3 regions of the Blautia sp. MSJ-36 genome follow, and region 2 is predicted to be linked to each of the others. Evidence: predicted binding sites of a transcription regulator. Region 2 holds the regulator's gene; each other region holds the start of a gene.
What was found. The regulator HrcA, encoded in region 2, represses chaperone genes, less so after heat shock. The targets are predictions, from matches to a motif close to TGTTAGCACTCNNNNNNNNNGAGTGCTAACA.
Positions count from the first base shown of each region.

Region 1 (10,100 bases), on a different contig from region 2:
TTCTTCTGGTACGCTCCCAGATACGTCCACTGGTATCATCACCGGTCCGGTTCAGGTGCATCAGGCCTGCGCCCAGGTGTCCGATGGTGTTGCATCCGATGATCACTGCGTCGTTGCTGCGGGAAGCATCATAAACTTCCTGATAAAGCATTTTTACAATTTCTGCGCTGGTTTTGGTCTGGTCGTAGAAATGCCATTTTTCCATGGAATTGTCTCTTAAATTCGCCTCAAATCCCCATTTCCCAAAGAGATCAAAAGTTGAAAAATCATGTTTGATCAGAGTGTATCCCCAGTCGCAGATACGCTCGATATCTCCTCGGATATATGCCAGTGCGTCCGGATGGGACGGATCGAGACAGTCATTATAGGAAATCCGCCACTCGTCCGGAATGTTCTCATCCTCATTAAGAAGCAGACGTACCCAAATACCCGGGCGGACACCTTTTTCTTTCAGCTTGTCTGCAAGACCTTTCATATCCGGGAACTTGGCATTACCTTTTGTCCATGGGCCACCATTGTATTCATCCAGGCGGTGGTGCTCCTGCCAGCAGTCATCAATAACCATGAACGGAGGATTTTTCGCCCCTTCGGTCAGTTTCAGGATGTAATCGGTATCACTTAAGATCTCCTCTTCGGAACTGTCGCCGTAAGCATAGTACCAGTTGTTGCTTCCATATACCGGAAACTCCGGGAAGATCGGATCTGTACACATTTTTTCACAGAATTTCTGTGCAGTTTCAAAAGTATCTGCTCCCTCTGCTTCCATGCAGACGATCTGTGCGGCACGCAGTTTTCTTCCTTTCAGCTGTACGCCTGTATTACCGCAGCGAACATCCAGAAATAATGTGATTCCCTTGGTATCTGCCTGCCAGCAGCACATAGCGGAAGGGCGGACCTTTACACCAAAGCAGAGGACTTTCTCAGAAAGCTTCGCCAAAAAATACCATGGCAGATAACGGTTGCCGCTCATTCCATGCCATTCCACATCACCATAGGTACGTTCCCAGGCATCTCCCAGGAATCTGGCGGATTTCGGGATCTTGTAATTCCATCTCAGTTTTACACATCTTACTGCATCTTCTGAGGTGACAAATATATCCTCATGTTCATCCGCATCCTGAAATTCTACGGTAGTTGCACCGGCAGTTACGATCGGCTGCCCACCCTGGCATACCAGTCTCTCATCTTCTGTTTCCACCGTTACATAATCCGGTACACCAAGTTTAAAATCTGCATATGTTTTCTGCATTATTCTCTCCTCCTGATATGAGCAAGTCCCTGCCCGCTGCTTATTGTTGATTGCTTTTCACAACCCTGCAGGGGACTTCCTTGCTTCTGTTAGATATAAGCATTTCACACTTTCTGTTCTTGTTATTTAGCGCTTTCCTTCTATTATCTGTACAAACCCAAACAACATATGGGAAGCTTTCTTTCATACTACTTATCTATATGCTTTATTATATTGATTTTTTGTTTTTTTTCTATGCTTTAAAGTTTTTATAACATTGCAGAATGTTCACTTTGTAAAACTCGTCTCTGCTATTTTTCATCCAACCCGTGACTCGTATATTAGACATTTGTAAATATGTCAGGCCTCACTCCTGTTTTTGATACCTTATTGCAGGACTAAGTTCCACCCCTGATTCCAACAAAAGAACATAAAGGGCTAAAGGTGGAAATTAGTTTTTCATTTTACGGAAAATGTGAAGAAATTGTGATTTTAGCACTCACTTATTGACTTTGCTAACAGCAAGTGTTATATTACATATAGAACAAGGGAAGAGATAAAAAAAGAGCTTCCGGATGTTCAGAATAACCAAACAATCACCACTGCGGAATAACCCAAAGTGGTAACGATATACCGACAACAGTTGGATCTCTTGATCCACCGGAACGGCTTTTCAATTTGAAAGGAGAAATGACTTATGATGTTCCCGAGTGTATTTGGAGAAAACTTATTTGATGACTGGATGGATGATTTTGGATTCAGAGACAACTTCTTTAGTGGTAAGAATCCTCTTTATGGCAAACATGCCAAAAATATCATGAAAACCGATGTACGTGAAACAGATAAAGGATATGAACTGGATGTAGATCTTCCTGGATTTAAGAAAGATGAAGTACAGGTACAGCTGAAAGACGGATATCTTACTATTTCCGCTGCCAAAGGCCTTGACAAAGACGAACAGGATAAGAAGGGCAACTACATCCGCCGTGAACGTTACGCCGGCAGTACAAGCAGAAGCTTTTATGTTGGGGATGGTGTAAAGAACGATGAAGTTCATGCCAAATTTGAAAACGGCGTCCTGAAACTTTCTATTCCAAAGAAAGCAGCACAGGAAATCGAAGCTGATAAATACATTTCTATCGAAGGATAACGATGACTCACTTTCACAGGAGGAGGGGAATCCACAGGGATTCCCCTCCTCCTCTTTTTATACCTGACACCAGCCATTCGCATTCCACTTCGCTGCATTCTCATTGTCAAAGGATTCATAATATCGGGTATTTTTTAACAAAGTTATTGGTATTTCAGAATGTTTTTTGTATATTTTGCAGTACATTATTCCATTTTTTTGAAATTAATGGTATAATATGCACATTAAATAAATCTGTTTCGCAATCTTTCAGGACAATACTCCTGAACAGCCACGTAAAACACGATCATGACAGGAGGTTTTTATTATGGATCAGGACAAAATGATTAAAATCTATGCACGTAGTGACAGCCGCATTCAGCTGAAAATGATTCCGGGACATTTCGTAACTTCCCAGTCTCATATCACACATTATCTGGACCTCACCACCATGAAATCCAGATCCTCCGAAGCGCAGCGTATCGCAGCCACTCTCGCAGCAAATTATGAAGCATCTATTCCGGTAGACACCATCGTCTGCATGGATGGACTTGAAGTGATCGGTGCCTATCTCGCCGAAGAACTGACCAAGGCCGGTGTACTTTCCATGAACGCTCATCAGACCATTTACGTCATCACACCGGAATTCAACAGCACCGGACAGATGATCTTCCGCGACAACTATGAGCCGATGATCAATGGTAAAAACATCCTCATCCTCAACGGTTCCATTACCACCGGTTCCACACTGAACCGTGCCATCGAAAGTGTTCTCTATTACGGTGGCAAGATCCGCGGAGTCGCAGCCATCTACAGTAGCGTAGACAGCGTAGCTACCCTCCCTGTCCACTCTATTTTCCAGGCCAGAGACATCCCTGACTATCACTCTTACCGCTCCGACAACTGCCCACTGTGCAAAAACCGCCAGAAGATCGATGCCATTGTCAGCAGCTATGGATATTCTGTATTGTAAATTTTAACCAGATCAATGAAGTCCTCCCTGGGTTGCAAAAAAACAACAACCCGCGGGGGACTTACTCATATCACACTAAATCTGCAAACAAAGAAGAAGCCATATATCAACCAATGCTTCATAAATGACATTGATATCCCTATGACTTCCTCTTTATAATTTCTGCTTATAATTGATATTCTCTATACATGGCTTCACGCATTTCTTTATCCGTAACAACCTTCTGAATCTCATCACCCCGGCCATCAAGGATAAGCCTGTTGATCAGAACGCTAAGACGCTCCTCACCTTGGGCCATTCCCTGCGCCATTCCTTGTGCCATTCCTTGTGCCATTCCTTGCGCCATTCCTTGCGCCATCCCTCGTTCTAGCCCTAATGCTTCAGCCTGTTCTTTAGCTTCCTTAAGCAGTCTTGCCCTTTTCTCAGATTCCAGTTCCAGAACATGTCCGCCCATAACCTCACCTATTCCTTTCCGGACTTTCTCCTCGTTTCTGAAAATATAATCAGATATCCGAGTGATCAGTCCAATCAGATCACTGAACAGTTCAGACCTTCCAACCTCAGTAATCTCCACTTTCAGCTTACTCCGGATCACTTCATATTCATTCAACAATTCCTGAAAAAGTTGTGGATCCTCACTCATCTCATGCCCTCTTTTCTCATATCTCATGATATAAAAAGGAAGCAGCATAAGAAGACTTTTCTCAAATATCTTATCTTTTGTATAATTATCAACTTTAATCGTGGGCACTCTGTACAAATGACATTTTCCATCCGGAAAAACCACATCCACTTCCAGAAAATCCGGCGTATTGCTACCGCTTCTCAGATACAACACACAAGAACGAGGAAACTCCATCCGATACCTCCGTCCCTGCTTCCTGGCAAACTCAACAGCAGTTGCAAAATCATACTCGATCATCCGTACAGCCATCGTCGTGTCATCCGTACTCTGACATTCTATGTGATAAATCTTATTTCCGATCAACAACCGCGAATCCGTAATAATCTCACCATCCACCCGCTGATACTCATTACGCAGCTGCACAATCTCCACATCAGCCGGATACGATGTATGAAAAACATCATTGATCAAAGGCACGACCAGAAATGTCATCTTCTCCATCATAGTACGAAAAACATCATCAAAAATCGTATTATCACTCAAACAATACTCCTTCTGGTATCCATAATTATACCATCAAACAAACACTACAGAAACCTTGTATACAGTTTTTATAAATGTTTTTGAAAAAACGCTTCAGACATTGAAGCCAAAAGAAACCAAATAAATGGCCAGATCTTATAAGATATACAAATCATACCACACATCCCATCACAACACCACAAAAATCCATCCCAAAAATTCGACACTACTCAACTTCTACGCGTCCAGCAACACGCCGACACTCACAACCCTCCCGCCAAACCACAAACAATCTCAGCCTTTCCTCCCGGGCGTCCCTTTCACAACCTTGCCCCCACCAAACACCTGTGCTATAATCAAACTAATCAAAAAACCGAGGTAAACCACACATGAACAAAAAAGAAATCGCAGAAATAAAAAAACAATTCACCCCCGACCGTTGCTCCATCACCCGCATCTGCGGCTGCTACGTAGACGGCGAAAAAAACAAAAAAACCGAACTCAAAGAAGCCTTCTTATCCTTATCCGAAGAAGAAACCTTCAAATACTTTGATATCTTCCGAAAAACCCTCACAGGCACCATCGGAAAAAACCTCATTAACATGGAATTCCCCCTGGAGCAGGAATCCGAAGGCGGAACCCAAAACTTTCTCATGAAACTCCGGGAAAGCAAACTCACCGACGACACCCTCACCGAAGCCTTCTACGACAAAATTATCGAAAACTACGACTACGGCGAAAACTACTACATCATCCTCATCCACGCAGTCTACGACATCCCCGGAAAATCCTCAGACGGAGCCGAAATGTTCGACGCCTCCGATGAGATCTACGACCACATCCTCTGCAGCATCTGCCCCGTCAAACTCTCCAAGGCAGGTCTGCACTACAACGTAGAGACCAACAACATCGAAGACCGCATCCGCGACTGGCTGGTAGAAATGCCCGACTGGGGCTTCCTCTTCCCACAGTTCAATGACCGCAGCACCGATATCCATGACCTCCTCTACTACACAAAAAACGCCGAAAACCTCCGCTCCACCATGATGGAAGAAGTCTTCGGCTGTACCACACCACTGTCCGCAGCAACCCAGCGCGACTCATTCAACGCTCTGGTTGAAGAAACCCTCGGCGATGACTGCGCCTACGATACCGTCCTTGAGATCCACGAAAAACTTAACGACCTCATCGAATCCCAGAAAGACGAACCGGAACCAGTAGTCCTCACCAAATCCGAGGTAAAACGCCTCTTCGAAGAATGCGGCGTAGAAGACGAAAAACTCCAGAACTTTGATGAACAATACGAACTTGCCGCAGGCGAAAAATCTTCCCTGGTAGCATCCAATATCACCAACACCAGAAAATTCGAGATCAAAACTCCGGATGTGGTAATCCACGTAGCACCGGACCGCGCAGACCTGGTAGAAACCCGGATCATCGACGGCCGCAAATGCCTGGTGATCCCCATGGAAAGCGAAGTAGAACTCAACGGCATCCGTGTCAGCGCACTGAATTCTGCCGAAAATATAATCGCAGAATCCATCCCCGCTCATGGCGTTAATAACAGTGACAACGAAGAAGAAATCCCATTTTAAAGGAGACCTTATGAACGATAAAAAAATCTTATTCTTCGACATAGACGGCACACTGCTCACCCCACACCCCTTCAAGGTTCCGGAAAGCACCAGCCTCGCCCTCACAAAAGCCCACGAAAACGGCCATCTTCTCTTCATCAACACCGGCCGCACCAAAGCCATGATGCCCTCTGAACTCTCAGAACTCCATTTCGATGGCTATATATACGGCTGCGGAACCCACATTTACATGGATAACAAACTGCTCTTCTTCCGCACAGTACCCAACCTTCTGTGCAAAGAAACCGTAGACCTGCTCCGCAAATGCAAGATCGAAGCACTCTTTGAATCCAACACCGAAATCCTGTATGACGGCGCATCCCCGGCGCAGTCTGAATTCGGAGCCAGAATGCGAAAAGAAATTCCCATGGTAGACATCACGAAATTCAACCGTGAAGACGCCTGCACCTACTCCTACGACAAATTCCTGGTGCACATGCTGCCGGACTCCAATGTAGAAAAATTCCGCAGCTTCTGCAACGATCATTACACCTATTTTGACCACGGAGACGGAATCTGGGAAGTCACACAGAAGGGCACCAGCAAAGCCACAGGCATGGAATTTCTCCTGGACCGCCTTTCCATCCCGAAGGAAAACAGCTACGCATTCGGAGACAGCCCCAACGACCTCCCCATGCTGAAAGCAGCCGGAATCAGCGTAGCCATGGGCAACTCCTATGGCGATATCGAAAAGGACTGCACCTATCAGACAAGTGCTGTTGATAAAGATGGAATCTACAACGCACTGGAACATTTTAAGTTGATCTGATTTGACAAAAAAATGGACAATGTACGATAAATGGTACATTGTCCGTTTTTTATACTCTTAAAATAACTTTTTTATTTATTTCTCAGCTTCCGGTGTAGCAGTTGCCTCTGCCTCTGTAGAATCTGCTGCAGTAGAATCCTCGGTTGCAGAATCCTCAGCTGCCGGAGTCTCCGTCACATCCGGGTCCGGAGTAGGAGTTGGGGTCTGGATCGTAAAGCTGTGATTATCTGTGATCTTGATCTTCTTGATCAGTTTTGTCTCTTCTTTGATATCCGCTTTCTTTTTCCAGCCATCTGTAGTATCGTTATAGAAATCATCCTTCTTGGTATTTGTCAGAGACTCTTTCTTGCTCTCTGTTGCCGTCTCATCATTCTTGGAATCCAGTCTTACCACATACCATACGGAATCTGTCTTGATGATATCCTCGTTCAGCGCACCCTCATCCAGTTTTCTTAAAGCAGTACGAACCTCATCCGGATAGGTTGTTCCATTGGCTGCACTGTCGTCGCCTTCCTCGTAAGCCGGACATGAACCGGTTGTTGCTGTCATATCTGTGGAAATTTCGTCTCCAAGTGTATTAAAATCTGCAGTTGGATCCTCTTTAACCTTGTCAAAGAATTTCTGGAGATTCTCTTTATTTGTCTTGATATCATCATCGGAAAGATCGTCTCCGCTGACTTTCACGCTTGCATAGCTGAAAGACATCTGCTGATACTCTTTCTCATCCAGCTTCACATCCGCCTTGGCTTCAATGGCATCCTTCATCTTCACATCGTATGTCTCAAGCTCCAGGAAAGTCTTCACCATGTCTTCATCAACTGCAAGCTCCGCAATGGTCTCATCGGAGTTCGCTTCCATAAAGTTCTTGGCTGCTTCCTCAAGTGCCTTCTGCTCATCCTCAGTGATCTCCACATCATACTCGGAAGCGTGCTCTTTCTCCAGGCACATTTTCTCAACAGTCTCAACGGATGTTGTTACCGCATTCTCACCGTAAGTCTCATCGGAATCATCACCCATCTTGGTACTCCAGATAGACATGTCGCTTCCGCCGCCAAGATACATCCTGTACATAGCCTCAGCCTGTGCCTGCTGCATACGTGCCGCAAGACTTACAACACCAAGCGGGATCTCCTGCTTATTCACTGTCACTGCAGTCTTTGTGCCGTCGAGTTTTTTATTTCCGCAGCCTGCCATCATTCCTGCTGCTGTAACGCAGACAAGAGCGGTAACTGCCGCTTTTTTTACTGAATTTTTCATTTCATCCTCCATCTATCCGTCCATAAAAATCACGGTCCGGCTCTTATTCCATAATGCTTAATTATAAACGTTTTCCTCTTTAAGAGCAAGGAATTTCACGAACTTACACGACATTTCACAAATTATCCACATCTCTTCTGGGAAAATGTTTACTCTAACGGCTCTGCCAGTTTTGCCAGCTCTCCCGCGAATTTCATCAGTTCTTCGATCAGTCTTCCCTGTGGAGTCAGGATAAATTTCGGCTCCTGATCCGCCTTAAACTGCAGTCCTCTCCGGTACTGCGCCAGAATCGCAGGAATACCTGCTGGATCCAACTTCGCTTTTTCGTAGAGCGTGATCCGCACATCTTTTCCGAGCTGCTTGATTTCTGTCACATATCCCTGATGAGCAAGGGCCTTCAGTCTTGCAATGGCAAGAAGATTCAGTACTGCTTTCGTCGGCTCACCAAAACGGTCGATCAGCTCTTCCAGCATATCGTCATACTCCTGCTGACTCTCAATACCGGCAATTCGCTTGTAAATATCCAGTTTCTGAAATTCGTTGCTGATGTAGGAATCCGGAATAAATGCATCGATATTAAGATCAATGGTCGTCTCAAAATCATCCATAGTCTGGATTCCCTTAGCCTCCTTGACAGCCTCACTGAGCATTTTGCAGTAAAGGTCATAGCCCACCGCGTTCATATGGCCATGCTGCTGAGCTCCAAGAAGATTTCCTGCTCCACGGAGCTCCAGATCCTTCATGGCGATCTTAAAGCCGCTTCCAAGATCCGAATATTCCCGCATGGCGCTGAGTCGCTTTTCCGCTGTCTCCTGAAGCATCTTATTCTTCGTATACATCAGAAACGCATAGGCAGTACGGTTAGAACGTCCTACACGTCCGCGAAGCTGATACAGCTGAGAAAGACCATATCGGTCGGAATCATGGATGATCATGGTATTTACATTGGAGATATCCAGTCCCGTCTCAATAATGGTAGTGGAAACCAGTACATCCACATCTCCGTTGATAAAATCATACATCACCTGCTCCAGTTCCCTCTGGCTCATCTGACCATGGGCAAAATCCACCCTGGCTTCCGGCACCAGCTTCGATATGCGAAGAGCTACCTCCGCAATATCATTAACCCGATTGTATACATAATAAACCTGGCCGCCACGTCGAAGTTCCCTGCGGATAGCCTCCCGGACAGTCTCCTCATCATATTCCATAACATACGTCTGGATCGGCACACGGTCCATAGGCGGCTCTTCCAGAACACTCATGTCACGGATACCAATGAGACTCATATGAAGAGTTCGGGGAATCGGAGTTGCAGTCAGTGTCAGCACATCCACATCTTTTTTCATCTGCTTGATCTTTTCTTTATGAGTGACACCGAAACGCTGTTCCTCATCAATGATCAGAAGTCCCAGATTCTTAAATTCCACATCTTTGGAAAGAACCCTGTGAGTACCGATCACAATGTCCACCTGGCCTTTTTTGATCCCCTCGATGGTCTTTTTCTGCTGGGCAGAAGTACGGAACCGGCAGAGAAGATCCACTTTCACCGGAAATTCCTTCATACGCTGCACAAAGGTGTTGTAATGCTGTTGGGCAAGAATGGTAGTGGGCACCAGATAAACGACCTGGCGGCTTTCCTGAACTGCCTTAAACGCAGCTCTCAAAGCAACCTCCGTCTTACCGTAACCAACGTCACCACACACAAGACGGTCCATGATCTTGGTACTTTCCATGTCCTTCTTGGTATCCTCGATGGCTGCCAGCTGATCCTCTGTCTCCTCATAAGGAAACATTTCTTCAAATTCCTTCTGCCAGACCGTATCCGGGCCACAGACATAGCCCTCTTTTTCCTGACGGACCGCATAAAGCTCCACCAACTCTTTTGCGATATTTTTAACCGCACCCCGGACACGGCTCTTGGTCTTGTTCCACTCCTGTCCGCCAAGTTTATTCAGCTTGG
Region 1 is NZ_JAHLPQ010000002.1:130,947-141,046, forward strand. Features, by position in the region: gene KQI39_RS02780 (glycoside hydrolase family 36 protein) at 1-1,249, opposite strand, end outside; gene KQI39_RS02785 (Hsp20/alpha crystallin family protein) at 1,926-2,378, shown strand; gene KQI39_RS02790 (phosphoribosyltransferase) at 2,686-3,330, shown strand; gene KQI39_RS02795 (hypothetical protein) at 3,497-4,498, opposite strand; gene KQI39_RS02800 (DUF4317 domain-containing protein) at 4,867-6,072, shown strand; gene KQI39_RS02805 (HAD family hydrolase) at 6,083-6,880, shown strand; gene KQI39_RS02810 (FKBP-type peptidylprolyl isomerase) at 6,956-8,137, opposite strand; gene mfd (transcription-repair coupling factor) at 8,287-10,100, opposite strand, start outside.
Region 1: KQI39_RS02785 (Hsp20/alpha crystallin family protein) is a predicted target of HrcA. The motif match lies at 1,719-1,749, and genes of this name have one in related genera.

Region 2 (10,100 bases):
GTCTGTGCAAGGAGATCTTTCAGTGCATTGAGGTCAGCCTCAACACTTGCTTTATCGTTTGCGTCAAGCTTGTCGCCAGCTTCTTTCAGTGCATTCTCAACCTGGAATACCATGGAGTCTGCATTGTTTCTTGTGTCGATAGCTTCTTTACGTTTCTTATCCTGAGCCTCGAACTCAGCTGCTTCTTTGACAGCTTTGTCGATATCGGAATCGGACATGTTGGAACCAGCTGTGATAGTGATGTGCTGCTCTTTGCCTGTTCCAAGGTCTTTAGCGGATACATTAACGATACCGTTGGCATCAATATCAAATGTTACCTCGATCTGCGGAACTCCACGACGTGCTGGCGGGATTCCATCCAGACGGAACTGGCCGAGGGATTTGTTGTCTTTCGCGAACTGACGCTCACCCTGTACAACGTTGATATCTACAGCTGTCTGGTTATCTGCTGCTGTGGAGAAGATCTGGCTCTTCTTTGTAGGAATTGTAGTATTTCTCTCGATCAGACGAGTTGCGATACCACCCATTGTCTCGATGGACAGGGACAGCGGAGTAACATCCAGAAGAAGGATATCACCGGCACCTGCATCACCTGCAAGTTTACCACCCTGTACGGAAGCACCAAGTGCAACACACTCATCCGGGTTCAGGTTCTTGCTTGGCTCTTTGCCTGTTAACTGTCTTACCTTATCCTGTACTGCCGGGATACGTGAAGATCCACCAACCAGAAGTACCTGGCCAAGCTCGGAAGCTGTGATACCTGCATCAGACAGTGCACGGCGAACCGGCTCAGCTGTCATCTCTACAAGATCATGTGTCAGCTCATCGAATTTAGCTCTTGTAAGGTTCATATCAAAATGCTTCGGTCCCTCAGCAGTTGCTGTGATGAACGGAAGGTTGATGTTTGTTGTTGTTGCGGAAGAAAGCTCTTTCTTAGCTTTCTCAGCTGCCTCTTTCAGTCTCTGAAGAGCCATCTTATCGTTGCTAAGATCTACGCCCTCAGTTCTCTTGAACTCGGAAAGCATGTAGTCTGTGATCTTCTTATCAAAGTCATCTCCACCAAGACGGTTGTTACCAGCTGTGGAAAGAACCTCGATAACGCCATCACCGATCTCGATAACAGATACATCGAATGTACCACCACCAAGGTCGTATACCATGATCTTCTGCTCTTTCTCATTGTCAAGACCATATGCAAGAGCTGCTGCTGTAGGCTCGTTGATGATACGTTTTACATCAAGACCTGCTATCTTACCTGCATCTTTGGTTGCCTGACGCTGAGCGTCGTTGAAGTAAGCCGGAACTGTGATAACAGCCTCTGTTACTTTCTCACCAAGATAAGCCTCTGCATCCTTTTTCAGTTTCTGAAGGATCATTGCGGAGATCTCCTGTGGAGAATATTTCTTGTCGTCGATAGTTACACGGTAATCAGTACCCATCTCTCTTTTGATTGAGGAGATTGTTCTGTCTGCGTTTGTAACTGCCTGACGTTTTGCAGGCTCACCTACCAGACGCTCTCCTGTCTTTGTGAATGCTACAACGGATGGTGTTGTTCTTGCGCCTTCTGTATTTGCGATAACTGTTGGCTGTCCACCTTCCATTACGGCTACACAGCTGTTTGTTGTACCTAAGTCAATACCAATAATCTTTCCCATGATTTTTTCCTCCTGTTTTATTCTGTATCTGTAAAATTACAACTTGTAATCAATCAGTTGGCAACTTTTACCATACTGTGGCGTACTACGAAATCCTTGTAGGTGTAACCTTTCTGGAATTCTTCCACCACGATATTCTCTCCAACCTCTTCATCTTCCACATGCATCACTGCGTTGTGGAAATCCGGGTTGAATTCTTTTCCCACTGCTTCGATCGGTTTCACGCCAAGGTCATCCAGTGTTGTGGTAAGCTGCTTATAGATCATTTTCATTCCGTCTGCAAAAGCATCTCCTTCCTGTGCCTGTGCAAGACCTCTTTCGAAGTTATCCACAACCGGCAGGATCTTTTCAACGATTTCTTTTGCTCCGATGATGTACATACTGGATTTTTCTTTTTCTGTTCTTTTACGGAAATTATCAAATTCAGCCATGGTTCGCTTCAGGCGATCGGTAAGCTCCTCCACCTTCTGCTCTGATTTATCTTTTTTCTTCTTTCCGAAGAAGGAAGTTTTTGACTTTTCTTCTTTTTTATCCTCTGGGGCAGCTTCTTCGCCTGGAGTCTTGTTTTCTTCCTCCGGCAGATCTTCTCCCTCCGGTGTCAGGTTTTCTTCAGCCTGATCTCCGTCAGTTACGGGGATTTCGTTCTCCGCTTCCTGCTCTTCGGATGTTTTCTTTGTTTCCTCCGACACTTTTGTTCTACCGCCTTTCTAAGTTTTCTTCTTTTTTAAAACGTCATCCAGATGATTCTTCAGTTCCTTCAGACTGTCCACAACATTCTCATAATCCATTCGCTTCGGACCGATGATTCCGATGGTTCCGTACATTCCGTCTCCCAGTTCATATCTGGCAGTCACAATGCTGCAGTCCTTCATGGTCTGGATCGGCATTTCATCACCGATGTAAACCTGAATTCCTGTATTCTCGCCATCTGACATCTGTTCCTTCACAAGATCAGCAAGTTCATGTTTCTCCTCAAATGCGGAGATCAGTTCCGTTGCCTTCTCTTTATCGGCAAGCTCCGGATACTTGAAGATGTTAGTTGCACCTGAAGTATAGATTTCCATGTCTTCCTCTTCCACATGAATGGTGGCTGCCACCGCATCCAGAACCGTGGCTACCACACCGCTGTGGCTGCCTGCCTGTTCCTTCAGTCTGGCGATCATCCCAAGGTTGATATCCTGGATCGGAATACCATTGAGATTGGTGTTAAGAAGAAGATTCAGTTTCAGGATCGTCTGGTCATCCATCTCCTCATCCAGATTGATGATCTGGTTCCGGACTGTGTTGTTGTCACTGACAACCACAGCCACAAGCTGAAGATCGCTCATTCTTGACAGCTGGATAAATTTGATCTTGTTACCGCTGTACTGCGGAACGGAAACCATGGTGGCATAATTGGTGTTGGAAGCAAGAACTTTCGCAACTTTCTTAAGCACCTTATCCATCTTATCTGTCTTCTCAATGATCAGATCACGTAGCTCTGCAACCTCCGCTTCCTTCTCCTTCATCAGCTCATTGACGTAAAGTCTGTAGCCTTTATCGGAAGGTATTCTTCCTGCTGAGGTATGAGGCTGGACGATATAGCCCATATCTGTCAGGTCTGACATTTCATTTCGGATCGTTGCGGAACTTACATTGAGATCCGCATACTTGGAAATGGTTCTGGAGCCAACCGGTTCTCCGGTCTCCATATAGGTCTTGATGATTGCCTTTAATATTTTTTGTTTGCGCTCATTCAACACCTCTTCCATGAAGCCATCTCCTTTCCTTTTTGTTTTTCCTGACGGATGTTGATTCTTTTTTATATCTGTTAGCACTCATTTTAGTGGAGTGCTAACATCTACAGTCTTTAAGATATCACCATGTAAAATATTTGTCAATATATTTTGAAAAAAAGTTCTTATTTTTTCGCAGCAAAAAAAGCATCAGTACGATGCTTTTTTGTAATACTGGTCTATGCAGTTCTGTGCCCCGGCAAAAAATTCCGTTTCTGTTTTCTGTCCCAGCACATATTCCTGAAATTCCGTTCCCATAGCTGAAACAGCTTCTATGGAATCGGCGCACAGTGGTCTTGCCCTCAGCTTATAATCTTTCAGATATTGCCGGATCATTTCAATTCCCTCCAGATCAAGGCTTTTATCCTCGATCACATCCAGTCTTGCCGGGCAGATTTTTGTCATCTGTCCGTAATTTTTACTGGCCTCATATCCGGACACATACTGAAGGAACTTCAGAGCTGCTTCTTTATGATCAGAATTTTTATTCAGTACATACTGCCAGGTTGCTATATTGGTCACCTTCTCGTCAAACTCCGGAAATAGTGCCATGTGGATCTTATCTTTTCCATACACGCCTGCGCTCTGAAAGGTACTCAACGCACCGGTATACATGAACATACATCCATACTGGCCGTTTATAAATTTTTCATTCAGCTGTTCATGCTGATCGATCAGATTTTCCTCTGATATCATCCCTGTATCCAGCATTCGCTTCATGTATTCTGCCGCAGCTCTGGTTTTCGGATCCGCCCAGTCTGTATAATCTCCACCAAAAAAATCGGCAAACTCGCTGATACTGTTATATATATAAGAAATCTCCCAGGCATCCCCGTATGCATATTTTCCCGTACTCTGAAGATTTTTCTGAAGGATCTCAAGATCACTGAGCTCAGAGAGTCTGTCCAGACCAGCCTGATCCAGCAATTCCTGGTTCACCCAGAACGCCATGATATCCATCCTGAACGGTACCGAAAAAATATGTCCGTCTGACATGCATATTTCTTTCAGGTATTCCTGTGGAAAATTCGCCGCTGTCTCCTCTGTCATAACGGTATCTTCCAGCGGAAGAAGAAATCCCTTATATTTAAATTCGGATATCATCTCATCATTTACTGTGATCAGATCCACTGAATCATCTCCCGATGTCAGAAGAGTTGCTATTTTGGCCTGGCGATTGTCCGCATTAGCCGGACATTTTTCAATATGGATCTGTATTCCAAGATCTTTTTCTGCCTGGCTGATAAAAGAATCAAAACCTTCTGTGCCTGCATCCACATGAAGGATCGTCAGTTCCTGTCTGTTCTCCGGCACAATATCAGATGCAGCCTCCTTCTTCTGGACTCCACATCCTGTCACTGCCAGAGCCAGGGCAAATGCCCCGCAAAATACCTGTTTTTTCAATCTCTACCACCCTTTTTATCTGGGCCATCTGTCCTCTTTTGACATCAACGGCTGGAACGGTGCATGAGGAAGTGTCTGATACCAGTATGCTACACTTGCCACATCATCCTGTCGTTCAAACAGGCCACGGTATCCGACGCCTATCTGCTGAATGGTAACGCGAAGATCTTCTTCAAAGCAGATCGGATCCTGTAAATGCCATCTGTAAAAGCCTCGCATTGGTGGGCAGTCATCATTATGATAGAAATTATGGATCAGTTCGTCATGGGCAGAATAATACGGATATCCCAGATACGGTGTGTTATAATTCTGTTCCACAGTTTTTCCATCCACCTGTTTAGCAAAGCTCCAGGAACCTCCAAAGTAATCTTCCGTTCCTGTTCCGCAGATGGTCGGATACTCCTCATCTCCGTCAATATAAAACTTCACTTCTCCCTCGCCCCACCAGTAACGTTCCAGTGTGGTAAGCGCCATGTAGGTTCCTATATAATGGCCTTTTCCTTTTACTCCATCCAAAATTGTATAATCTTTTGTTTTTTCTGTCAACCGTTCCCGTCTCCACTGCGCATGGAAATACGCAATATCATCCGGAAGCTCATCATAGAGACAGTAGTCTACCTGATAGAAGAAAGCCGGAATTTTATTTGCATGCTGATTTTCCAGTGTGATCTTTGCTTTCTTTTTAAATGGCATCGGGAAATAGCAATTAAATCCCCTGTTTGGAACAACAGCCACAGGAACAGAATTCACAAAACATTCCCTTCCGAATCCGCAGCAGAAGAAATCACCCAGAGGACTTTCCACGGAAGGAGTTTCCTCGTCATCCCAGTACATACGGATCACAAGATCTCGCAGTACAAAGCAATCTGCCTCTGTAGTCTTGTTATCAACGGTGATCCAGATATGATTGATCTGTCCCGGTCCTTCCATTTCTGCCAAAGTTACCACAGCTCCCGGCTCAATATCCCTGAGACACGGGCTTCCTTTTCTGGACGGTCCCAGATGACTTGCAGCCATACCGCCTCTGCCTTTTTCTCCATGAGGATTTTCTGCGTTGATCGCACGGCTTTTTCCATGCTTTGCAAGTGCGATCCCTCCCAGTCCGCCTGTAAATGCCTGATACATATCTGTTTTCTCCTCTCTTTTGGAAATTAAAAATATTTACGCTTTTACTCCACCTGCCATGATACCATCCATGATCTGTTTCTCAAAAACAGCTACAAAGATAATGATCGGAAGAAGGATGATCCATCCCATGGAGCTGACCAGATCCCACGGAACTCCATACATGTTATCACGTAACGGAAGCTGTACGATGGAAACGGAAAGTACCTGAATACCATTTGAATAAAACAACGGTGTGAAAAAGTTATTCAGACAGGTAATAAAGTTGATGATGCAAACCGTAGCGATCGCCGGCTTCATCAGCGGCAGAACGATCGTAAACAGTCTCTGTGAAAAAGATGCGCCGTCAATAGCAGCTGCCTCCTCCAGTGAGATCGGGATCTCACCGACAAAGTTTCTGAGGATCAGAACCGTAAACGGTATAACGGTACTGATATAAAGAAGGATAAGTCCCGGATATGTATCATACAGCTTTACCTTCTGCATAAACTCATACAGCGGGCGAGCTGTGACAACCTCAGGGATCAGCATGGTAGCCAGAACAAATGCAAATGCAACAGAAACTCCCTTTGAGTTAAATCTTGAAAAGCCATAGGCTGCCATTGCACACAGCACGGTGCTGATCACAAGAGTAAGACCGACGATCAGTACGGTGTTTCCAATCTTTGAAAGCAGTCCGACATTCTGTAGCAGAAATGTGTAGCTTTCCAGTGTGGGATGATCCGGAAGATAATCAATCGGTGTTTTAAACAGTTCTCCTGCCGGTGTGATTGAAGAAATAAAGATCCAGTAAACCGGAAACAGGATCAGAAAAGCCACAATGGCAAACAGAACCCATCTTCCAACGGCTATCACTCCATGATAAACATTATATTTTCCTGTATTCTTCACGATAATTCCTCCCTAACTGTCAAACTTACTCATAACACGTATATTCAGCCAGCTGAAGATCGCCATTACAACAAACAGCAGCATAGCCAGCGCCGAAGCATATCCTACGTTCAGATTTGTAAATGCTTCTGTTGTGATCCTATATGCGATCAGCGCAGTATCCTCGCCAGGACCTCCGGATGTCATGGAATAAACCAGATCGAAGGTTGTCAGTCTCCAGAGTGTGAACGGAATACATAAAGTCAGGACATTTTTTGCGATCAGCGGAAGTGTGATCCGGAAAAAGCTCTGGATCCCGTTTGCACCGTCTACCTTTGCTGCCTCATAGATATCGCCGGAAATAAACTGAAGTCCGGAAAGTACAAGAATTGCAAAGAACGGAAGATCCTTCCACAGGTCCATTGCAATTACCGCTGCTCTTGCAGTACCTGTATTGATCAGCCAGCTGTTCTGGTATCCCGGTACAAACCAGCGGATAAAATCATTGATCAGACCATAATCATTGTTAAATGCCCATTTTGCAGCCATACCGGCTACTACTGCAGGCATAGCCCACGGGATCAGCACGATGGTTCTCAGAAAACGACGGCCTTTGAATTTCATATTCAGGATCAGTGCTAGGATAACTCCGAGGATCACATGCAGGATCATGGAAACAACAACAAATATTGCCGTAAAACTGATCGATGTGAGCACTTTAGGATCAGAAAATACCTTCAGGTAATTCTTGAAGCCTATAAATTCATTGATACCTGAAAGGATCCTGATATCAAAGAAGCTGTTTTTCACAGTCATCAGAATGGGATATACTGTTGTAAAGCCTCTGATCAGCACAACCGGCAGGATCAAAAGCCACGGTATCCACTTCATAGTTTTTTTACTTATTGTCATGGAACTTTCCTCCCTGTTCATCAAGTAATGTAAAGCAGACTTTTACCTCTGCTTTACATTGCTGTTTTTTATACCTTTTACTTATACATATCTACCACATCCTGGGCCTTCTTGCAGAACTCATCAACTGTGATCTCGTCTTTCATGCAGGACTGGAAGATCGTTCCCATGTCGCTGATAAATTCCATTGTCTGTGCCACCATCGGACGTCCCTGTACATTGCATTCATTTGCATATCTGCTGTACATTTCTTTTGCCGGGTCAGAATCCGGAACTACCTTCTCTGCAACATCTTTTCTTGCAGGATATCTGTCAAATGCTTTATAGGAAGCTTCCATTCCGCCTTCATCAGCCATATACTGGAGGAATTTCACAGCTGCATCTTTATTCTTGGAGGCTTTGTTCAGAACATAGCTCCAGGAATCTGTAAAGATCGCACGCTCTCCCTTACCGCTGAAATCCGGTACCATTTCCATGTGGATCTTATCTGCGCCAAGCATATCTGCCTTTGCATAATCTGTTCCAAGTCCCCACATGAACCAGCATCCGTATTTTCCGTCATTGATCTTCGGATTCATCTGCTCATACTTATCAGCGATCTGCTCAATGGATGTTTCGTTATCAGCAACCAGATCGTGAAGGAACTGAACTGCTTCTTTGTTTTCCTCTTTGGTCCAGTCAAAATAATCGCCACCGAACATGTTTACAAACTGTGCAAGCTCGTTAAATGCATAAGTTTTCTCCCAGGAACCGCCGTAACCGAATCTTCCGTCCTTGGAAACAGCCTTCATATACTTCATGAAATCCTCTTTTGTATCAATGGACTTGATTCCGACCTCGTCCATGATCTCCTGATTTACCCAGAATGCAAGATATCCTGCATAGCCTGGAACACCGATGATGTTTCCGTCCTTATCTGTGATCATATCCTTTACATATCCCTGGGCAAACTGATCAACGATATCATCTGTCATTACTGTATCATTCAGTCCTTCCAGCCATCCGGAATTTTTAAATGCCGCGCTCATCTCATCGTTGATCTCAATGACATCCACGGAAGCATCGCCTGTGGAAAGCATTGTGGTGATCTTCTGCTGACGGGTATCTGTATCTGTAGGTGCTGCAATCACATTAATGTTCAGACCTGTGGCATCTTCCACATTTGCAAGCCAGTCCTCAAAATCCGGGTCTGTGGTGTTGATGCTGTATAAGGTAAGATCATATTTCTCCTTTGCGGAAACAGTAACCACGTTACCTGCCATACCTACAACCATCGCTGCTGCCAAAACTGCACTTATTACTTTTTTCTTCATATCTTTCTTCCTTTCCGGACATTTTCGTGTTTGTCCAAACCTGTTTTTGATGGTTTAAGGATACCAGAGAGCCCCCTCATTCTAAATACAATATTTTATGATTTATTTATATTATTTTTCGTTCTCTTGTATTTTTGTTGTTAATTTTTTATAATCCTTTTATATAATCTATATTTGTAACGGCTTTTTTCACAGCTGAATTCGGTTTCATTAATTTGTTTTTGACATAAAGGAGAGTATGTACTATGAAATTCCACAAATGTATCCCACCCAGTTTTTCCTCATTTCGCTATAAGCTCCTGCTCGCATTTCTGATCGCAACTATGGTACCTCTGATTTCCCTGACCTTCATCAGCTATCACATTTCCTATAACATTGCCAGAGATCGTATTATCGATTCCGCCGTAATGACTGACAGACAGCTGGTTTCTCAGCTGAACGACCGTCTCGGCCAGGTTGAAAATGTAGCAGATACCATACAGTTTCAAATGTACTCCCTAAATCATTCTTCCTCCAATAAGGTAGATGCACTGAAAAAATTCACCGCTGTGAAAAACAATATTTCGCTGTATAAATCCACATTCGATTTCTTCCATATATATGTTTTTCTGCAGCCCGATCAGCTCGGTTCAAAAGAAGGCCTGTACTTCTTTTCCACAGATGAGCTTTCTGCATATGGTCTGGATAAAAATATTGTTTCCGGTTCAGGCTTTTCCTCTGTCTGGATACCGGTTTCCAATATGCCTCTGCCTAAAATACTGTCCACAAAAAAATCATCTGCCGATGTGATCCTCTGCGTCCGGGCACTGAAAAATCAGGCCACCGGTATTCTGGAATACGCCTACGGCATTGCTCTGGACACCTCAGAGCTTACCACTTATCTGCAGCCTGCTGCTCTGGATTCCCGCATATACAGCTACATTCTCACAGATCACGGAGAGATTGCAGCGAAAAATACATCCTCACTGAATTTATCCGAAATTTCCAAAGCACAGTTTCAGAAACTCAAAGAAAATGCAGATTCTTCTTTTCACAGCGGCGACAAA
Region 2 is NZ_JAHLPQ010000012.1:42,831-52,930, reverse strand. Features, by position in the region: gene dnaK (molecular chaperone DnaK) at 1-1,655, opposite strand, end outside; gene grpE (nucleotide exchange factor GrpE) at 1,709-2,344, opposite strand; gene hrcA (heat-inducible transcriptional repressor HrcA) at 2,363-3,406, opposite strand; gene KQI39_RS10090 (ABC transporter substrate-binding protein) at 3,581-4,834, opposite strand; gene KQI39_RS10085 (glycoside hydrolase family 172 protein) at 4,850-5,959, opposite strand; gene KQI39_RS10080 (carbohydrate ABC transporter permease) at 5,996-6,850, opposite strand; gene KQI39_RS10075 (carbohydrate ABC transporter permease) at 6,863-7,741, opposite strand; gene KQI39_RS10070 (ABC transporter substrate-binding protein) at 7,819-9,054, opposite strand; gene KQI39_RS10065 (sensor histidine kinase) at 9,300-10,100, shown strand, end outside.

Region 3 (10,100 bases), on a different contig from region 2:
TTGAAGCAGATGTCAGTGACGGACTTCCTTCTTTTACTATGGTTGGTTTTCCATCTGCACAGGTGAGAGAAGCACAAGAGCGAGTGCGGACAGCATTCAAAAATAACCGGCTCAGTCTGCCACCCAAAAGAGTGACCGTGAATTTTGCGCCGGCAGATATGAAGAAGGAAGGTGCAGGCTTTGACCTGCCGGTAGCTGCGGCAGTGATGGCAGCAGCCGGAATACTGGAACCGGAGCTTCTAAAAGAGGTTCTGATTGTAGGCGAAATCAGTCTGAATGGAGAAATTCATGGAGTTTCCGGGGTTCTGCCGCGGGTGATCCGGGCAAGAGAACTTGGACTTCGATTTTGTATTATTCCTCAGGAAAACCTGAGAGAGGGAAGGCTGGTACGGGATATGCAGGTGGTTGGTGTGAAGACACTGACAGATATGATTTGCTGCCTGAAGGAACCACAGATGTATACATATCCGGAACCGGAAGTAGAAAAAAGAGAAAGCCAAGAAGAAAAAGGTGTCGATTTTGCGGATATCTGTGGTCAGGAAGCGGCAAGACGAGCAGCGGAAATCGCAGTCAGCGGGTTTCACAATATCCTTTTTATTGGCCCACCGGGTTCCGGGAAAACCATGCTTGCAAGGCGTCTGCCGACAGTTATGCCGAAACTTACTTTTGAGGAGAGTCTGGAGATAACAAAAGTATACAGTGTGGCAGGACTTCTCACAGAAAAAGATCCACTGATCAGGAAAAGGCCATTTCGCAGTCCCCATCATACCAGTTCTCCACAGGCATTGGCAGGAGGAGGCAGGATTCCAGGCCCGGGGGAAATTACTCTGGCACACAGGGGCGTACTTTTTCTGGATGAAATGCCGGAATTTTCCAGGAAAAGTCTGGAGATTCTTCGACAGCCTCTGGAAGATAAAGAAATTCATCTGTCCAGGGCAGCAGGAACTTATACATTTCCTGCGAGTTTTATGCTGGCAGCGGCGATGAACCCCTGCCCGTGTGGATTTTATCCGGATATGAACCGCTGTCGTTGCACACCTGGAGAAATTACACATTATCTGGGCAAAATCAGCCAGCCTCTTCTGGAGCGGATTGATATCTGCACAGAAGTTCCGGCCGTGAGTTTTTCAAAAATGAAAAAAAGAATACAGGGGGAATCTTCGGCGAAAATCAGAGAAAGAGTAGAGGCGGTACAGGAGATTCAGAGAAAGCGTTATCAGAAAGAAGAAATCTGTTTTAACGGAGAGCTTGACGGAAGAATGCTGGAGAAGTACTGTGTGTTGACGAGGGCAGCAGAAGAAATACTGGAACAGGCATACGGGCAGTTCCAGTTCAGCACCAGGGCATATCACAAGATACTGAAAGTAGCCAGAACCATTGCGGATATGGAAAAATCAGAAAAGATTCAATCGGAACATATCTGTGAGGCACTGACATACCGGGCATATGATAAAAAATATTGGTCATAAAACAGCAGAAAGGAAGGTACTTTATAATGGAAGAAATACAGAAAAAGATTCGCTGTGCGGAAAAAAACAGTCGTATTTATCCGGCAAAACTCCGGGAAATTTCCGGTATGCCGGAGAGACTGTATTATATTGGAAGGTTTCCTGAAAATGACCGTCCTTCCGCTGCGATTGTGGGAGCCAGACTGTGCAGTACCTACGGTCGGATACAGGCTTTTCGTTATGGGAAGTTTTTGAGTGAGCATGGTGTACAGGTGATCAGCGGTATGGCAGCCGGGATTGATGCAGAAAGCCATAAAGGAGCACTGGAAGGAGGAACGCCGACGTTTGCAGTGCTTGGAAACGGCGTCGATATCTGTTATCCGTCATCCAGCAGAAGTATTTACCGGAGGATTCCTCAGGAAAATGGTGGAATTATCAGCGAATATGAACCAGGAACCAGAGGCAGGGCCTATCATTTTCCGGCCAGGAACCGGATCATCAGCGGACTTGCGGATCTGGTACTTGTGGTGGAAGCAAAAGAAAAGAGTGGATCGCTGATTACTGCAGCCTGTGCACTGGAGCAGGGAAAAATGGTATATGCCATTCCAGGAGCGGTAAATGATGCGTTAAGCCGTGGATGCCACAAACTGATTTACGATGGAGCGGGGATTGCCTATTCCCCGGAAATTCTTCTGGATGAGTGGGGTTTGTCTGTGAAAAAAAAGACAAATTTGTCGGGAAAAACCAAGATAGGACTTGCAACGGATTTGGATTTGGTGTATAGTTGTCTCGATTTACGACCAAAAAATCTGGATCAGATTATCAGAAAAACCGGTTTTTCACCGGGAAAAACAGCCGGTATCCTGGGACAGCTCATGCTGATGGGACTGGTGAAGGAAACTGGAAGACAGTATTATATCAGACTTGAATAACAGCCTTTTTACCGGGAGCAGTGAGGCTTTTTTTGCACCGGATGGAAGGCAGAATAAGATTAGGAGAGGTAAAATGGCCAAAAATCTGGTGATAGTAGAGTCACCTGCTAAAATGAAAACAGTAAAAAAATTTCTTGGGGCAAATTATGCGGTGGAAGCGTCGAACGGTCATGTGCGGGATTTCCCGAAAAGCCAGTTTGGTATTGATGTGGATAATGATTTTGAACCCAAGTATATTACGATAAGGGGAAAAGGGGAGCTTCTTGCGAAACTTCGTAAAGAAGCAAAAAAAGCAGATAAGATTTATCTCGCAACGGACCCCGACCGTGAGGGAGAAGCGATTTCCTGGCATCTGATGCAGGCTCTGAAAACAGACACTGCAAAGATGCACAGAATTACATTTAATGAAGTAACAAAAACAGCAGTCAAGGCTTCCATCAAGCAGGCAAGAGAGCTGGACATGAATCTGGTGGACGCACAGCAGGCAAGGCGTATGCTGGACCGTATGGTAGGTTATACCATCAGCCCGCTTCTCTGGGCTAAAGTAAAAAGAGGCTTAAGTGCAGGCCGTGTACAGTCTGTGGCACTTCGTATCATCTGCGACAGAGAAGATGAGATTAATGCTTTTATTCCGGAAGAATACTGGAGCCTGGAAGGCGAGTTCCAGGTAAAAGGAGAGAAGAAGCCATTAACAGCCAAGTTCTATGGAACGGATAAGAAACTTCCAATCAAAAACCGTCAGGAGATGGATGAGATCCTGAAGAAGCTCGAGAACTGTAAATATGAGATTACGGAAGTAAAGAAAGGTGAGAGAATCAAGAATGCTCCTCTTCCTTTTACAACCAGTACTCTGCAGCAAGAAGCTGCCAAGACACTGAATTTTTCCACACAGAAGACCATGCGTCTGGCACAGCAGTTATATGAGGGCGTTGATGTTAAAGGAAGCGGCACAGTAGGTCTGATTTCCTATCTGCGTACAGATTCTACCCGAATTTCCGAAGAAGCAGATGCAGCAGCGAGAACTTATATTTCTGAACAGTATGGACAGAATTATGTTTCTCAGACAGAAAAGACAGTCAAAAACGGACAGAAGATCCAGGATGCCCATGAGGCCATCCGTCCGACAGACATCGCAAGGACACCGGTTCTTGTGAAAGAATCTCTTACCAGAGATCAGTTCCGTCTGTATCAGCTGATCTGGAAACGTTTTGCCGCCAGCAGAATGGCACCGGCACGTTATGAGACCACATCTGTCAAAATCGGAGCTGGAGAGTATGTATTTACGGTTGCAGCATCCAAGGTTGCCTTTGATGGTTTCATGTCTGTGTACACCGAAGAGGGCGATGACAAAAAAGGCAATGTTTTAAGCCAGAGCCTGGAAAAAGGTATGGAACTGAAACTGAAGGAACTGAAACCGGAGCAGCATTTTACACAGCCACCTGCACATTATACAGAGGCGTCACTTGTAAAAACCATGGAAGAACTGGGAATCGGGCGCCCAAGTACTTATGCACCGACCATTACCACCATCATCAGCAGACGTTATGTATCCAAGGAGCAGAAAAATCTTTACGTTACAGAGCTTGGTGAGGTTGTCAATAATATTATGAAACAGGCATTCCCGAGTATTGTGGATGTAAACTTTACAGCTACTATGGAGGGACTTCTGGACTGTGTGGAGGCAGGTACCGTACAGTGGAAGACGGTTGTACGTAATTTCTATCCTGATCTGAAACATGATGTGGATGAGGCAGAGAAGGAACTGGAGAAAGTTGATATCCAGGATGAGGTTACCGATGTGATTTGCGACAACTGTGGCCGCAACATGGTAATTAAGTATGGACCACACGGAAGATTTCTTGCATGCCCGGGATTCCCGGACTGCCGCAATACGAAACCGTATTATGAGAAGATCGGCGTTGCATGTCCGAAGTGTGGCGGCGAAATTGTCATGAAAAAGACGAAAAAAGGCAGAAAATATTACGGATGTGAGAATAATCCGGAATGTGATTTCATGTCCTGGCAGAAGCCATCCGCAAAAAAATGTCCGAAATGTGGCAATTATATGCTCGAAAAGGGAAATAAGCTGGTTTGCAGTCAGGAAACCTGCGGATATGTGGAACAAAAACCAAAAGATGAAGATTGATGGAATAAATGCTTTTCTACCAATTTTCAGAAAATCCCGTTAAAAATAAAAAAAATATAAAAATGTCTTGTAAATTTCCAGAATAACGTGTAATATTAGACTAGAAAAACGATTTCTTTCAAGGTACGAAAGTGAAAGGAGGAAAAAATGAGCGTTCAGTTGCTAGATAAAACTAGAAAAATCAATAAGCTTCTGCATAACAGCAGCTCAAGCAAGGTAGTGTTTAACGACATTTGCCAGGTGCTCATGGAAACCTTAAGTTCCAACATCCTGGTACTCAGTAAGAAAGGTAAGGTTCTGGGAGTCAGTATCTGTCCGGGTGTAGATGAGATCACAGAGTTGATCGATGACAAGATCGGAGGGCATATTGATCCGTTATTGAACGAGAGATTTCTTGGCGTTCTTTCCACAAAGGAGAATGTCAATCTCCAGACACTTGGCTTTGAGCATGTACCAGGAAATTATCAGGGAATCGTAAACCCGATCGATATTGCAGGTGAGAGACTGGGAACATTGTTTATGTATCGCAACGATCATCCGTATGATATTGAAGATATTATTGTCAGTGAATACGGCACAACCGTTGTAGGACTGGAAATGATGCGTGCGGTTCATGATGAGAATGCAGAGGAAGACAGAAAGCAGCAGATTGTGAAATCTGCGTTCAGTACCCTGTCCTTCTCAGAACTTGAGGCAATTATTCATATCTTTGATGAACTGGATGGAGATGAAGGTATTCTTGTTGCCAGCAAGATTGCTGACCGCGTAGGTATTACCAGATCTGTGATCGTAAATGCATTGCGTAAATTTGAGAGTGCAGGCGTGATTGAGTCCCGTTCTTCCGGTATGAAAGGAACTTACATTAAGGTTCTTAATGAAGTGATTTTCGATGAGCTTGAGGAGATCAAAGCACAGAGAAACAAAAAGGCATAATGCAAAGCTGCATTGTCTGTTGATAATATAAGATAAAGAACGTGACGAAAGAGACTACCCGTTATTGTGGGCAGTCTCTTTTTTATGGAAATTTTTTTGAGAAATAGGATAAAAAGAAAGAGTACGTTTTTAGAAAAAATCAAAATAAATAATGAAATTAAGAAAATAAGAGAAAACAAGAGTATAAAAGAGATATAAAGAGAATAAACTAGAAATAGTATATCTTAAAAGAGTTGCGAAAAAACGTGAAATTCACTAATATAGCCATAGTGATTAGCACTCGTAGAAAGTGAGTGCTAGCAAGCGAAAATGGAACTGATAAGGAGGAACATAGATCATGAAGTTAGTACCTTTAGGCGACAGAGTAGTATTAAAACAGGTTGAGGCAGAAGAGACAACTGCATCCGGAATCGTACTTCCGGGACAGGCACAGGAGAAGCCACAGCAGGCAGAAGTTATCGCAGTTGGCCCTGGTGGAGTTGTAAACGGTAAAGAAGTAAAGATGGAAGTAGAAGTTGGAAATACCGTTATTTACTCCAAATATGCAGGAACAGAAGTTAAGATGGATGGAACGGATTACATCATTGTAAAACAGGAAGATATCCTGGCAGTTATTAAATAATATAAACATCTTATCGTATATCAATATAAATAGGAGGTCATTTTATCATGGCAAAAGAAATTAAATACGGCGCAGAAGCAAGAGCAGCACTTGAAGCTGGTGTAAATAAACTTGCAGATACAGTAAGAGTAACACTTGGACCGAAAGGAAGAAACGTAGTACTTGACAAATCTTTCGGTGCTCCGCTTATCACAAACGACGGTGTTTCCATCGCAAAAGAGATCGAGCTTGAGGATGGATTTGAGAACATGGGTGCTCAGATCATCAAGGAAGTTGCATCCAAAACAAATGATGTAGCCGGTGATGGTACTACAACAGCAACTGTACTTGCTCAGGCAATGGTTCATGAGGGAATGAAGAACCTGGCAGCAGGTGCTAACCCGATCATCCTCAGAAAAGGTATGAAGAAAGCAACAGATGTTGCAGTAGAAGCAATCAAGAACATGAGCCAGGCAATCAATGGTAAAGAGCAGATCGCCAACGTAGCAGCAATTTCTGCAAGTGATGAGCAGGTTGGACAGCTTGTTGCAGATGCTATGGAGAAAGTTTCCAAAGATGGTGTTATCACTGTTGAGGAGTCCAAGACTATGCATACAGAGCTTGACCTTGTAGAAGGTATGCAGTTTGACCGTGGATATATTTCCGCATACATGTCTACAGATATGGAGAAAATGGAGGCAACTCTTGATGACCCATATATCCTGATCACAGACAAGAAGATCAGCAATATCCAGGAGATCCTTCCACTTCTTGAGCAGGTTGTTCAGGCTGGCGCAAAACTTCTCATCATTGCTGAGGATGTTGAGGGTGAGGCTCTTACAACTCTGATCGTTAACAAACTGAGAGGAACCTTCCAGGTAGTAGCTGTAAAAGCTCCTGGCTATGGCGACAGAAGAAAAGAGATGCTTCAGGATATCGCAATTCTGACAGGCGGACAGGTAATCTCCGATGAGCTTGGTCTTGACCTGAAAGAAGCTAAGATGGAGCAGCTTGGACGTGCAAAATCTGTTAAAGTTGCAAAAGAGAATACCGTTATCGTTGATGGTCTTGGTGACAAAGATGCAATTGCAAAACGTGTTGCACAGATCCGTGCTCAGATCGAGGAGACAAAATCTGAGTTCGATAAAGAGAAACTTCAGGAGAGACTTGCAAAACTGGCTGGCGGCGTAGCTGTTATCCGTGTAGGTGCTGCAACTGAGACAGAGATGAAAGAAGCAAAACTTCGTCTTGAGGATGCTCTTGCAGCAACAAGAGCAGCTGTTGAGGAAGGTATTATTGCAGGTGGCGGATCTGCTTACATCCACGCTTCAAAAGAAGTTGCAAAACTTGCAACAACACTTGAGGGAGATGAGAAGACAGGAGCTTATGTAATCCTGAAAGCTCTTGAGGCACCACTGTTCCACATCGCTGCAAACGCAGGACTGGAAGGCGCTGTTATCATCAACAAAGTAAGAGAGTCTGAGGTTGGTACAGGATTCGATGCTCTCAATGAGAAATATGTAAACATGGTTGAGAACGGAATTCTTGACCCGGCCAAGGTTACAAGAAGTGCTCTTCAGAATGCTACAAGCGTTGCATCTACACTCCTTACAACAGAGGCTGTAGTTTCCACAATCAAAGAAGATACTCCTGCTCCGGCAGCAAACCCGGGAATGGGAATGATGTAATAATCAGCTAAGCAGGTGAAATTGTTCACAAAATAAGAGGGCCTGCGTCATGGACGCGGCCCTCTTTTTGTGTTATAATCAAAAAAATCAGTAAATTACGAAAGGAAGAAGCAAATGAGTGACTTATATTCAGAACTTCTGGTAAAGAAGAAACAGACAGCAAAGGATATGGTTGTGAAATACGGTCTTATTGTACTGACAGTGATCATGGCTATAGGAGGCCTTTTAGTGAACGGTCTTTTACTGGTGCCGGCTGTTGCGCTCGGTGTTGCCTGTTATTTTGTAATACCGAAAACAGATCTGGAATACGAGTATCTGTTTGTAAATGGTGAGCTGGATATTGATATGATTATGTCCAAGTCCAAGAGAAAAAGAGTAAAATCCATCCAGCTTGCGGAAGCAGATCTTGTAGCACCTCTGAAATCCCACAGAATGGACTATTACAACGGAAATCAGAAAATGAAAGTGATGGATTTTTCCTCCGGTATTGAGGATCATAAACGTTATGCCATGATCACAAGAGACGGTGGTGAAACATGCAAAGTGATTCTCGAATTAGATGACGCCCTGGCAAACACCATGAAAAATTCTGCACCAAGTAAAGTTTTTTTGGATTGACATGAAACTTGTTTTTTGTTACACTAGTTCACAAATTTAAAATATCTTACACAAGGGAGGAAATGCAATGGGTACTATTATTGGTGAAGGCATTACGTTTGATGACGTTCTTCTGGTTCCAGCTTATTCTAAAGTAATTCCGAATCAGGTAGATGTTTCAACGTATTTAACCAAGAAAGTAAAGCTGAATATCCCCATGATGAGTGCGGGAATGGACACAGTTACAGAGCACAGAATGGCAATTGCCATGGCCAGACAGGGTGGTATCGGTATCATCCACAAGAATATGTCCATTGAAGCACAGGCAGAAGAGGTTGATAAGGTTAAACGTTCTGAGAACGGTGTTATTACAGATCCATTTTATCTTTCACCGGAGCATACACTGAAAGATGCCAATGATCTGATGGCGAAATACCGTATTTCCGGTGTTCCGATTACAGAAGGCAGAAAACTTGTAGGTATTATCACAAACCGTGATCTTAAATTTGAGACAGATTTCAGCAGAAAGATCAAGGAGTGCATGACTTCTGAAGGACTGATCACAGCCAAGGAAGGAATCACACTTGAGGATGCCAAGAAGATCCTTGCGAAATCCCGTAAGGAGAAATTACCCATTGTAGATGACGACTTTAATTTAAAAGGACTCATTACCATCAAGGATATCGAGAAACAGATTAAATATCCGCTTGCAGCCAAGGATGCACAGGGACGTCTTCTCTGCGGTGCGGCAGTTGGTATCACAGCTAATGTACTTGCTCGTGTGGATGCACTTGTTAAGGCTAACGTAGATGTTATCGTTATCGATTCCGCACATGGTCATTCCGAGAATATCTTAAAAGCAGTTCGTGAGATCAAGGCTGCATATCCGGAACTTCAGGTTATCGCAGGTAACGTTGCAACAGGTGCTGCTACCAAGGCTCTGATCGAGGCTGGTGTAGATGCAGTTAAGGTTGGTATCGGACCTGGATCTATCTGTACCACACGTGTTGTTGCAGGTATCGGTGTTCCGCAGGTTACAGCAGTTATGGATTGCTATGAAGTAGCCAACAGCTATGGAATCCCGATCATCGCAGATGGTGGAATCAAGTATTCCGGAGACATCACCAAGGCTATCGCAGCCGGAGCCAATGTCTGCATGATGGGAAGCATGTTCGCAGGATGTGATGAGAGCCCGGGAACATTCGAGCTTTATCAGGGAAGAAAATATAAAGTATACCGTGGAATGGGATCTATTGCAGCTATGGAGAATGGCAGCAAGGATCGTTATTTCCAGGAGAATGCGAAGAAGCTTGTACCGGAAGGTGTTGAAGGACGTGTTGCATATAAGGGACATGTTGAAGATACCGTATTCCAGTTAATTGGTGGTTTAAGATCCGGTATGGGTTACTGTGGAGCAGAGAACATTGAGAAGCTGAAAACAACAGGCAGATTTATTAAAATCTCCGCTGCATCTCTTAAGGAGTCACATCCGCATGATATCCATATCACAAAAGAGGCTCCAAACTACAGTGTAGATGAGTAATACAGGAAAAAAAGGTAAGACAGGTAAGAAGTCACCCAGGCCGTCCCATAGCGGGCGGCCTGTTTCCGTAAAAAAAACTTCTTCAGAACCTGCCGCAAATTCCGTAAAAAAGAAGAAAAGGAAAACCTCCCGCAAAAATAAACCGCTGAAATTTCTTCGAAAAACAGTGATGATTCTGATTTTTGTAATTGTTATATCTGCGGTATGTGCAT
Region 3 is NZ_JAHLPQ010000005.1:69,650-79,749, reverse strand. Features, by position in the region: gene KQI39_RS05730 (YifB family Mg chelatase-like AAA ATPase) at 1-1,469, shown strand, start outside; gene dprA (DNA-processing protein DprA) at 1,496-2,380, shown strand; gene topA (type I DNA topoisomerase) at 2,454-4,526, shown strand; gene codY (GTP-sensing pleiotropic transcriptional regulator CodY) at 4,674-5,459, shown strand; gene groES (co-chaperone GroES) at 5,797-6,081, shown strand; gene groL (chaperonin GroEL) at 6,129-7,748, shown strand; gene KQI39_RS05700 (DUF6106 family protein) at 7,863-8,366, shown strand; gene guaB (IMP dehydrogenase) at 8,434-9,888, shown strand; gene KQI39_RS05690 (peptidoglycan recognition protein family protein) at 10,058-10,100, shown strand, end outside.
Region 3: groES (co-chaperone GroES) is a predicted target of HrcA. The motif match lies at 5,731-5,761, and genes of this name have one in related genera.